Regions from separate parts of the Halomonas sp. OfavH-34-E genome, predicted to be linked through region 1. Evidence: predicted binding sites of a transcription regulator. Region 1 holds the regulator's gene; each other region holds the start of a gene.
The links. The regulator sigma-54, encoded in region 1, starts transcription at its own class of promoters, with help from an activator protein. The targets are predictions, from matches to a motif close to TGGCACNNNNNTTGCTNT.
Positions count from the first base shown of each region.

Region 2: NH448_RS08195 (ANTAR domain-containing protein) is a predicted target of sigma-54. The motif match lies at 2,031-2,048, and genes of this name have one in related genera.
Region 3: glnA (glutamate--ammonia ligase) is a predicted target of sigma-54. The motif match lies at 1,324-1,341, and genes of this name have one in related genera.

Region 1 is NZ_JAMXRY010000001.1:87,940-91,214, reverse strand. It holds gene rapZ (RNase adapter RapZ) at 1-199, opposite strand, end outside; gene ptsN (PTS IIA-like nitrogen regulatory protein PtsN) at 253-738, opposite strand; gene raiA (ribosome-associated translation inhibitor RaiA) at 744-1,052, opposite strand; gene NH448_RS00435 (RNA polymerase factor sigma-54) at 1,212-2,624, opposite strand; gene lptB (LPS export ABC transporter ATP-binding protein) at 2,906-3,275, opposite strand, start outside.
Region 2 is NZ_JAMXRY010000014.1:39,320-42,594, forward strand. It holds gene NH448_RS08190 (CmpA/NrtA family ABC transporter substrate-binding protein) at 257-1,351, opposite strand; gene NH448_RS08195 (ANTAR domain-containing protein) at 1,348-1,947, opposite strand; gene NH448_RS08200 (nitrate reductase) at 2,677-3,275, shown strand, end outside.
Region 3 is NZ_JAMXRY010000020.1:39,069-42,343, forward strand. It holds gene typA (translational GTPase TypA) at 1-311, opposite strand, end outside; gene NH448_RS10530 (glycosyltransferase family A protein) at 478-1,008, opposite strand; gene glnA (glutamate--ammonia ligase) at 1,523-2,929, shown strand; gene NH448_RS10540 (DUF4124 domain-containing protein) at 3,160-3,275, shown strand, end outside.

The DNA.
Region 1 (3,275 bases):
GTTCCAGCGCCTCAGGCAGGTTGCGGGCGTCGACGCTGACGGCGATACGGCGGGAATGACCGTTTTCCAGCTCGTCCACCAAGGCGCCCAGCAAGGTCGCGGGAAGGTTGTCGATGGCGTAGAACCCCAGGTCCTCCAGGGCCTGAAGGGCCACGGACTTTCCCGAGCCGGAGCGACCACTGATGATCACGAGCTGCATGTCCTGTCTCCTTGGGCAGGCGTCCATTGCTGATGGCCTAGGCAAGGCCGCGATCAGGAGGGAGTGTCGTCCCCTGGCGCCTGTTGGCGGATGGCTTCCTGCAGGCGCTCGTGAAGCTCGCGCTGGGAGCTGGCGTGGCGCAGACGGTGACGTGTGTCGGCGTCGTTCATGACGCCAGCGACCTGGCCGAGCAGGGCAAGATGGGCGTCGTCGGCCTCTTCCGGCACCAGCAGCACGAACACCAGATCGACGGGCTCACCATCGATGGCATCGAAGTCGACAGGTTCCGCGAGTTTGAGGAAGCCGGAGATGGGCGCCTTGCAGTGGGGGTTGCGGGCATGGGGAATGGCGACGCCATTGCCTATGCCGGTACTGCCCAGGCGCTCACGTCCGATCAGCCGACTGAAGACCTCCTGGCTGTCCAGGCTCGGGGTGTTCTGCGCAATGAAGGTGCTGAAAAACTCCAGCACCCTCTTCTTGCTGCCTCCCGGGACATCGAACAATGTGCGCTCGGGAGGGAGAATGGCTTCCAATGTCATGAGAGTCAGCGAATTCCGGCGCCTTGGGCGCGGGCTTGGGATTTTTCCTTGTGCTTGACCAGCTGGCGGTCCAGCTTGTCGGCAAGGGCGTCGATAGCAGCATACATGTCGCCGTCCTGCGCTTCGGCATGCAGGTCGGCACCGGCGGCGTGAAGGGTGCAGGCGGCCAGCTGGCGTTCCTTTTCCACCGAGAGGGTCACCTGGACGTTGGTGATGTTGTCGTAGTGGCGCTCCACACGGGTGAGCTTCTCTTGTACGTAGTCACGCAGGGGATCGGTCAATTCGACGTGGTGGCCGGTGATGTTGACTTGCATGACAGGCTCCTTGCTCTTTCGGGTGGTGGCTTGATTGTAACCCTTTTTCCGATCCTGCAAACCCCCTCGACGCTACGCAGAAAGACGCAGATGTCATGCGAAATTTCAAGTGCTTGCGCTTTCCCGATAACTAGGCTAGCGACGCCGCAGCGCAAGGCCTCAGCGCAGTCGCTTGCGCTCGCTGGAAGACGGAATATTCATGGCTTCCCGGTACTTTGCCACGGTGCGTCTGGCGACATTGACGCCGTCTTCCGCCAGCAATTCCACCAGTTTGCTGTCCGACAGAGGTTTGCGGGCAGGTTCCTTTTGAATCAACGATTTGATCATGGCGCGGATGGCGGTACTGGAATGGGCGTCGCCATCCTGGCCGACCTGGCTCGAGAAAAAATACTTCAACTCGAACACGCCGCGAGGCGTGTGCACGAACTTCTGGGTGGTCACGCGGGAGATGGTGGACTCGTGCATCTCCACCTTGTCTGCGATATCGGCCAGCACCAACGGTTTCATGGCCGCTTCTCCCTGCTCGAGGAAGTCGATCTGACGCACCATGATTTCCCGGCCGACCTTCAGCAAGGTGTCGTTGCGGCTGGACAGACTTTTGATCAGCCAGCGCGCCTCCTGCAGGTGGTCCTTGAGGAACTGGTTGTCCTGGCTCTTGTCCGCGCGCCGAATCAGCGCAGCGTAGTCGGGCTGGATGCGCAGTCGGGGCATTGCATCCGGGTTGAGTTCAACGCGCCAGCCCTCTTCGGTGTGGCGTACCACCAGGTCGGGTATGACGTAGTCGTTATCGCTGTCACCGAACTGGCTGCCGGGACGTGGGTCGAGGCTCCGGATCAGCTCGATGACGCTGTCGAGTTGGTCGTCATCGAGTCCTAGTCGGCGCTTCAGCAGACGTCGGTCGCCGCTGGCCAGCGCCTCGAGAAACTGTCTTACCAGTCGTCCGGCCTGGGGCAGCAGGACGGTATCGCGAGGCAGGCTATCCAGTTGCAGCATCAGACACTCGCGCAGGTCGCGGGCGAACACTCCGGTCGGTTCGAACTGTTGCAGCCGAACCAGCACCGCCTCCACCTCCGCGAGGGGAGGGGGGCGACGACCGTCTTGCTCGAGCCCCTGGGCAATGTCATCCAGTGTCTGCTCGAGATAGCCGTCGGCGTTGACCGCGTCGAGCAGGCTCTCGGCGATCAGGCGCTCCTGGTCGCTGACGTCGAGCATCGCCAGTTGCCAGCTCAGGTGGCTGTGCAGTGACTGGGAGCTTGCCTGGCGCTCGAAATCCGGCGCCTCGCCACTGCCGGCGGGGGTGGTGCCCAGGTCCTGGTAGGTGTCGGACCAGTCGCTGTCCACACTGAGTTCCGAGGGAATCTGATCCGCCCAGTCATCTTCCACGGCTTCCCTGGTCTGCTGTTCGCCGAACTCGTCCTCGAGTTCGAGCATGGGGTTGGCCTCCAGCGCCTGCTGGACCTCCTGGCGCAGGTCCAGGGTCGAAAGCTGCAGCAGGCCGATCGCCTGTTGCAGTTGCGGGGTCATGGTCAGCTGGGTACCAATGCGCAGCTGCAGTGACGCCTTGAGGGCCATGGGTCGGGATCCACCAGTGTTGTCGAAAGGCTTTACCCTAACGACGAGTCATCAGACATGCAAGCATCTTGCCAAGTTGGTGTTTTTTGACCTGTGGGAGGGAGTGTAAAGGTCGATGTGGAACAACTTGGTAGGGGGGAGGTGCTTCTTTCGAGGGAGGCCCTGTGTGCAAGGTGAGGCCGACCCTTTCAGGGCCGGCGGTTGGATGCTGATGCTGGCAAGTGTTGCGGCCGCTTGATGCGACTGCGACTGCGACTGCGGCTGTCGGGCGGCCCTGCGGTCTAGAGGCGGAAGTTCTCGCCCAGGTAGACCTCCTTGACGCGCTGGTTGGCGAGGATGGACTCGGCGCTGCCCTCGGCGATGATCTGTCCGTCGCCGACGATGTAGGCACGATCGCAGATATCGAGGGTCTCGCGCACGTTGTGATCGGTGATCAGGACGCCGATATCGCGGGCCTTGAGTTGACGAATGATGGACTTGATCTCGCCCACCGAGATCGGGTCGACCCCGGCGAAGGGTTCATCGAGCAGGATAAAGGCCGGCTCGGTGGCCAGGGCGCGAGCGATCTCGACCCGGCGCCGCTCCCCGCCGGACAGGCTCATGCCGGGGTTGTCACGAATATGGCTGACGTGGAAATCCTCGAGGAGTTGC
Region 2 (3,275 bases), on a different contig from region 1:
TGGAGTCAGAAGGACCAGTGGAATATGGCATCGCATGGGCTCCAAAAACGCCAAAGACGTCTCTCACACCTCCGGCGTCGGAGGGTGAAGAGACGTCTTTGTCTAGTGTCGGTGCGATCGCCGTTGACCGCCGCCGGCATTCGCCGGCACTTGCTACAGGCTATCCAAGTTTCATGCCTGTTTTACGTTTTGTGCAGGTAAAACAGCCTGTTGGTGCAGGCCCTGGTGGCGGGCGTCAGCACCGGTCAGGCAGGGTTCAGGGCGTGTCGGCACCGTACTGGTGCGTGGCGGCGTCGTAATGCACAGCGCTGTAGCACTCCTCCAGGGTGGCGGTGTCGAGCTGTCGCCCGCGAGCCTCGAGCAGCGGCGACAACCGCTGGATCAGCCCCTCGAAGTCGGCCGTCAGGGGGCGCAGTCGCTCACCGATGCAGGGGTAGCCCGGGGCGGCTTCCAGCGGCAGCTCGTCGAGATGGCCTACGGCTTCATCGAGGTAGGGGGGCAGTGCCAGCCAGGCCAGGGTCTGGCGTCTGGCCTCAGGCGCCTTGTCCAGCCACAGGGCGGCGGCCTGGAGGGCGCGCAGCAGCGCGGACAGGGTATTCGGGTAGCGCCGAGCCCAGGAGGCCGTCACCCCCAGCACCTTCTCGGGATGCGCCGGCATCAGTTCCGCACCGCTGGCCACCACTCGACCCACCTGACGATGCTGGGCCAGGCTGCCCCAGGGCTCGCCGACGCAGAAGCCATCGATCTCGCCTTCGCGCAGTGCGTCCACCATGCGCGGGGGCGGCAGCGCGACCAGTTCGACCTCGCTGTCGACGTTGATGTCGCCGCGAGCCAGCCAGTCACGCAGCAACAGGTGCTGGCAGGAGTAGGGGTAGACCATGGCCAGGCGTGGCCGGGTGCCTTTTTTCAGCGAGGCCTTGAAGCGTCGGGCCAGTTCGCTGGCCGCGCCGAAGGCGCCGGGCTCCCCGCTGTGGACCGAAGCGCCGACCGCCTCGGCCAGGCGGCGAGACAGCACCAGCGTATTGCCCTGGCGGCTCAGCACCGCGGCGGCCAGGGTGTCACAAGGCGCGCGGGACAGCCCCAGGCTCATGGCCAGCGGCATCGGCGCCAGCATCTGGGCGCCGTCAAGCAGGCCGGCGGCGACCTTGTCGCGCAGGGTGGACCAGGCGTTCTCGCGTGACAGGCTGACCTCGACCCCCTGGGCGGCGAAGAAGCCGCCTTCCCGGGCGATGATCAACAGCGCAGCATCCAGCAGCGGCACGAATCCCAGGGTCAGGCTGGCGAGCTCGGGTGGATGCGGCGCGCCAGTTCTGGACGTGCTGGCCGCGTCAGAAGACAGCGATGGACTCATGATCCCTTCTCCAGTGGCTTGAGGATGTCGATGACGTTCTGGGCGACCTGTGCGATGCGCTGGCCGCGGTCCATGGCCAGCTTGCGCAGCATGCGGTAGGCCTGTTCCTCATCGCAGCTCTGATGCTTCATCAACAGGCCCTTGGCCTGTTCGATGCGCTTGCGGTCGGCGAGCTGGTTGCGTGCCTTGTCGAGGTCGCGGCGCATTCCCTGAAAGGCTTCGAAGCGGGCGATGGCGACATCGATGACCGCCTTGACGCGGTTGGCCGCCAGACCGTCCACCACATAGGCGCTGACGCCGGCCTTCACCGCCGCCTTGAGCGATTCGGGGTCGTGCTGGTCGGCGAAGAACACCACCGGTCGAGGGTTTTCCCGCTGCAGCAGCGCCATGCTCTCCAGGGTGTCCCGGTCAGGCGATTCCATGTCGATGATGACCACGTCGGGTTGATGCTGCTGCACCATGTCGTTGAGGCTGGCCGGGCTTGACAGTCGGCAGACCACCTGGTGTCCGTCCAGCGCAAGCGCCTCTTCGACCATGGCGGCGCGCACTATCTCGTCGTCGACCAGCAGGACCTTCAAGGTGTCGTGTTCGGGCATGGGCGTGGCTCGATGATGCTGTCGCTCGATAGAGCTCGAGTCGACATGATGAGGGGTGCACCTTGGGTGCCTCTGCACCTGTCAGCGCAAAAGGCGTTCCATTTTCGATCTTGTCGTTTTCTGTCAGGGAGATAACCCCCTGCAAAGCCGCCGCCGAGCCCCCGCAGATATACCGGGCAGGCACTCGCGCACCGAAAGGGTGCGTAAACGGTGGCCTTTATCGTTCGTTGTGGTGCGAGCCTGGGGGCTGTCAGACGTCTTCTCGCCACCATCGCCTGGGTAAACGGCAGAAAAAAACGTCGTGGCTTCAATTGGCTGGCACAGGCATTCCACACTGCAAGGGGCGATTGCGGTGTTCTGGCACAGGGTTTGCTTTGGTTACTGGCAAAGCTAGTGCCGTTGTTGGTGCCATGGGCATCACTAAGCCGAGCCAGATGACTAAGCCGAGCCAGATCGCTAGGCCGAGCCAGGAAGCTTCCCGACGCTGGTGGCGGGTGGGCCGGTCCGACAACTCGTCTGCAACGGGCGCTAGCACACACGAAATCCAGCGCGGGATTTCATACGGCAACGACGCCCATCTCCTCGAGCCTCGCTCGACGGGATGGGCGTTGTGCGTTTGGGCCGCAGCAAGGCCCGACCGATCAAGGCCCGGCCGCTAGCGGAGCGATGATCTGCCGATGAGATGCCGACGATATGCCAAGGCAGCAAGATGGCCGACAGGAGAGCGCGATGACCCGGACGGATAGCGACAGCACGGAGATCGACAGCGGTGCAGGCGGCGAGGCCACAGGTACCACCTGTCCCTACTGCGGGGTCGGCTGTGGCGTAGAGCTTCGTCGCGATGGCGAGTCGGTCACCCTCCAGGGCGACCAGGATCACCCGGCCAACTTCGGTCGCCTGTGCGTCAAGGGTTCGGCCCTGGCGGAGACCCTTGGCGGCCAGGGGCGCTTGACGCGACCCAGGGTGGACGGTCGCGAGACCGACTGGGACAGCGCGCTGGACGCCGTCGCCGAGCGTCTGGGAGCGATTGCCGAGGGCAGCGGCCCACAGGCCATCGCCGGCTACCTGTCCGGGCAGCTATTGACCGAGGACTACTACGTCGCAAACAAGCTGTTCAAGGGATTTCTCGGGACACCGCACCTGGATACCAACTCGCGGCTGTGCATGGCGTCGGCGGTGGCAGCCTACAAGCGCACCCTGGGCGCCGACGCCGTCCCCTGCAACTACGAGGACCTGGAAGAGGCCGAACTGGTGGTGCTGGTGGGGTCCAATCTGGCCTGGAACCATCCGGTGCTGTATCAGCGGCTGCGTCTGGCCAAGACCCGCAA
Region 3 (3,275 bases), on a different contig from region 1:
ACCAGCAGCAGTACCGAGTCCACCATCGACATCACGCGCTCGACCTCGCCGCCGAAGTCGGCGTGTCCAGGGGTGTCGACGATGTTGATGTGGTAGTCCTGTCCCTCGGGGGAATTCCAGCGGATCGCCGTGTTCTTCGCCAGGATGGTGATACCGCGTTCCTTCTCCTGGTCATTGGAGTCCATGATGCGCTCCTGACCCTCGGCCTTGCGGTCCAGAGTGCCAGACTGACTCAACAGCTTGTCGACCAGGGTGGTTTTGCCGTGGTCGACGTGAGCGATGATGGCGATGTTGCGAAGATTCTCGATCACGACGGGATCCTGCTGGAAAAAGTGGGGCAGCATTATAGGGCCTGGGCGATGACAACGACCAGCCTTGTTGGCGCCAATCTCGGCATCGATCCTCAAGATGCTGAACTATCAAGCACCTGCGAGGCGAAAAAAGTAGGCGAAATCGACAGAAAGGACGATCTGACGCTCAGGCGCGCTGCACGACCATCTTGGCGCGACAGGCCTTGAGGCGAGTGGCGAGGTCCTCTACCGCGCTCAAGTCCAGCGACGGGTCGAAGCCTCCCAGCCGATCGAACCAGGTACGTTCGACGCCCAGGGCCCGGGTCGGAGTACGTCGCAGCAGGCTGAGCAGCGATAGCGGACAGGGGCGAGCAGGACGCACCACCGGGCGCGAATCATCGCAGGCGGCTGCCATCATTCGCTCGACCCAGTGGGTGTCCAGAGGGCCGAGGCAGAAGCCGAGCATGCGTCCATTGCTGTGGGAGGCGGCCAGGTTGAGGCGCCGCCCCATGGGCGCGGGCCGGCTGCGCACCTGGCGATAGCCGACGACGGCGTGTTCGCCCGGTTCGCCCAGTAGTGGTGGCGCCATATCGCCATCGTCGATGACGAGGATCTCGCCTCTTCCCTGGAAGAGGGCGACCTGCTGGCGTGCTTCCGCGAGCCGGCGAGGCAGTTCCTTGCCGGTAAGTCGGGCATCAATGATCAAGCTGATTTTCACGACGACACTCCGAGGAGGGTGACGCCGGCCGGCAGGGGAGGCGGTCGGAGTCGAACGTAATAAAGTGTATCTTTGCGTTGCGAAAGGTTCCAGCGCCCACTGACACCTCGCGATCGGCCCGGCAGAGTTTATAGATCCTGTCACAAAGGTCCAAAGTGGTGCATTACAGCTTTTATTGCACTCTTGTGGTGCAGTAGTCGGCGACTCCTGTAGACGGTGGGCCTTTGTGCCCTAAGCTGGCGCAAAGGGTCTGTTTGGATAAAAAAGATGTGAAACAATGGGTTGAGATTTTTTTGGTCGATGCTGGTGCAATGCTGGCACGCAATCTGCATTGTGGTTGGCAGTGTCATCGTGTCGCGCACGTTGCCATGGGCAGTGTCCCGGGAGCGTGCTACAAAGGATCCCGGTACCCCTTTTGTTCCCTGGATCATCCCCCGTTTCAAACCGGTGACATGGGATTGGCGCCGTTGCGCAACGCTCGAGTCACGAGACAAGTTCCACTCTGGAGGACCACATGTCAGACAAGACCCTCGCCCTGATCAACGAACATGATGTGAAGTGGGTTGACCTGCGCTTCACCGATACCCGCGGTAAAGAGCAGCACGTCACCATTCCGGCCGCCGAGGTCGACGAAGAGTTCTTCGAGAATGGCCAGATGTTCGATGGTTCCTCCATCAACGGCTGGAAGGGCATCAACGAGTCCGACATGATCCTGCGTCCGGAGGACGGCACCGGCTTCCTCGACCCCTTCACCGAAGACGCGACCCTGATCCTGCGTTGCGACATCATCGAGCCGGCCACCATGCAGGGCTACGAGCGTGACCCGCGCTCCATCGCCAAGCGCGCCGAGGCCTACCTGCAGTCCTCTGGCCTGGGCGACACCGCCTTCTTCGGCCCCGAGCCCGAGTTCTTCATCTTCGACGAGGTGCACTGGAAGGCCGATATCGAAGGCGCCATGTACAAGATCAGCTCCGAAGAGGGTGCCTGGTCCACCGACCGCGCCGTCGAAGGTGGCAACCTCGGTCACCGTCCGCGGGTCAAGGGCGGCTACTTCCCGGTTCCGCCGGTGGACAGCTTCCATGACATGCGCGGTGCCATGTGCAACACCCTCGAGGCCATCGGTCAGAAGGTCGAGGTGCACCACCACGAGGTGTCCAACGCCGGCCAGAACGAGATCGGTGTTGCCTTCAACACCCTGGTCAAGAAGGCCGACGAAGTTCAGGAAATGAAGTACGTGATCCACAATGTGGCTCACGCCTACGGCAAGACCGCCACCTTCATGCCCAAGCCGCTGGTCGGCGACAACGGCAGCGGTATGCACGTCCACCAGTCTTTCTGGAAGGACGGCCAGAACCAGTTTGCCGGTGACGAGTACGCTGGTCTGTCCGAAATGGCGCTTTACTACATCGGCGGTATCATCAAGCACGCCCGCGCCCTGAACGCCTTCACCAACGCTTCTACCAACTCCTACAAGCGTCTGGTGCCGGGCTTCGAAGCGCCGGTCATGCTGGCCTACAGCGCCCGTAACCGTTCTGCTTCCATCCGTATCCCGTACACCGCAAGCCCGAAGGGCAAGCGTGTCGAGGCGCGTTTCCCCGACCCGACCGCCAACCCCTACCTGTGCTTCGCGGCGATGCTGATGGCCGGTATCGACGGCATCAAGAACAAGATCCACCCCGGCGACGCCATGGACAAGAACCTCTATGACCTGCCGCCGGAAGAAGGCAAGGCCATCCCGACCGTGGCCGAGAGCCTCGACCAGGCGCTGGCAGCCCTCGACGAGGACCGCAGCTTCCTGACCGAAGGTGGCGTCTTCACCGACGACATGATCGACGCTTACATCGAGCTCAAGAACGAGGACGTCGAGCGTCTGCGCATGGCGACCCACCCGATCGAGTTCGACATGTACTACAGCTGCTGATCGGCATAGCGCCTCGTGCGTTCCGTCGGCCCCGCGATGATCGCGGGGCCGATTTTTTTTGCGCGGGCCTTGCGCCTGGGCAAGGGATCCCCTTGGCGCGGGTCGTGGCTGCCGTCATCCTCGTCAGGGGAAGGTCGGCGAGGGCAATCACGATGATGCAGCGGTGGACGCGCAGGGCAGGCCGGGAGAGGGGTGAGAGCGCTCCCTCGTCGCCGAGTCGATCATCACTAATGGCAATTGCCTTGCTGGCAGCGTCCGGGCTGGCGTTGCCGGTGGCAGAAGTGGTGCCTGCGAGCACCATCTATCGCAGTGTCGGTCCCGACGGCGTCGTGCGCTACAGCGATAC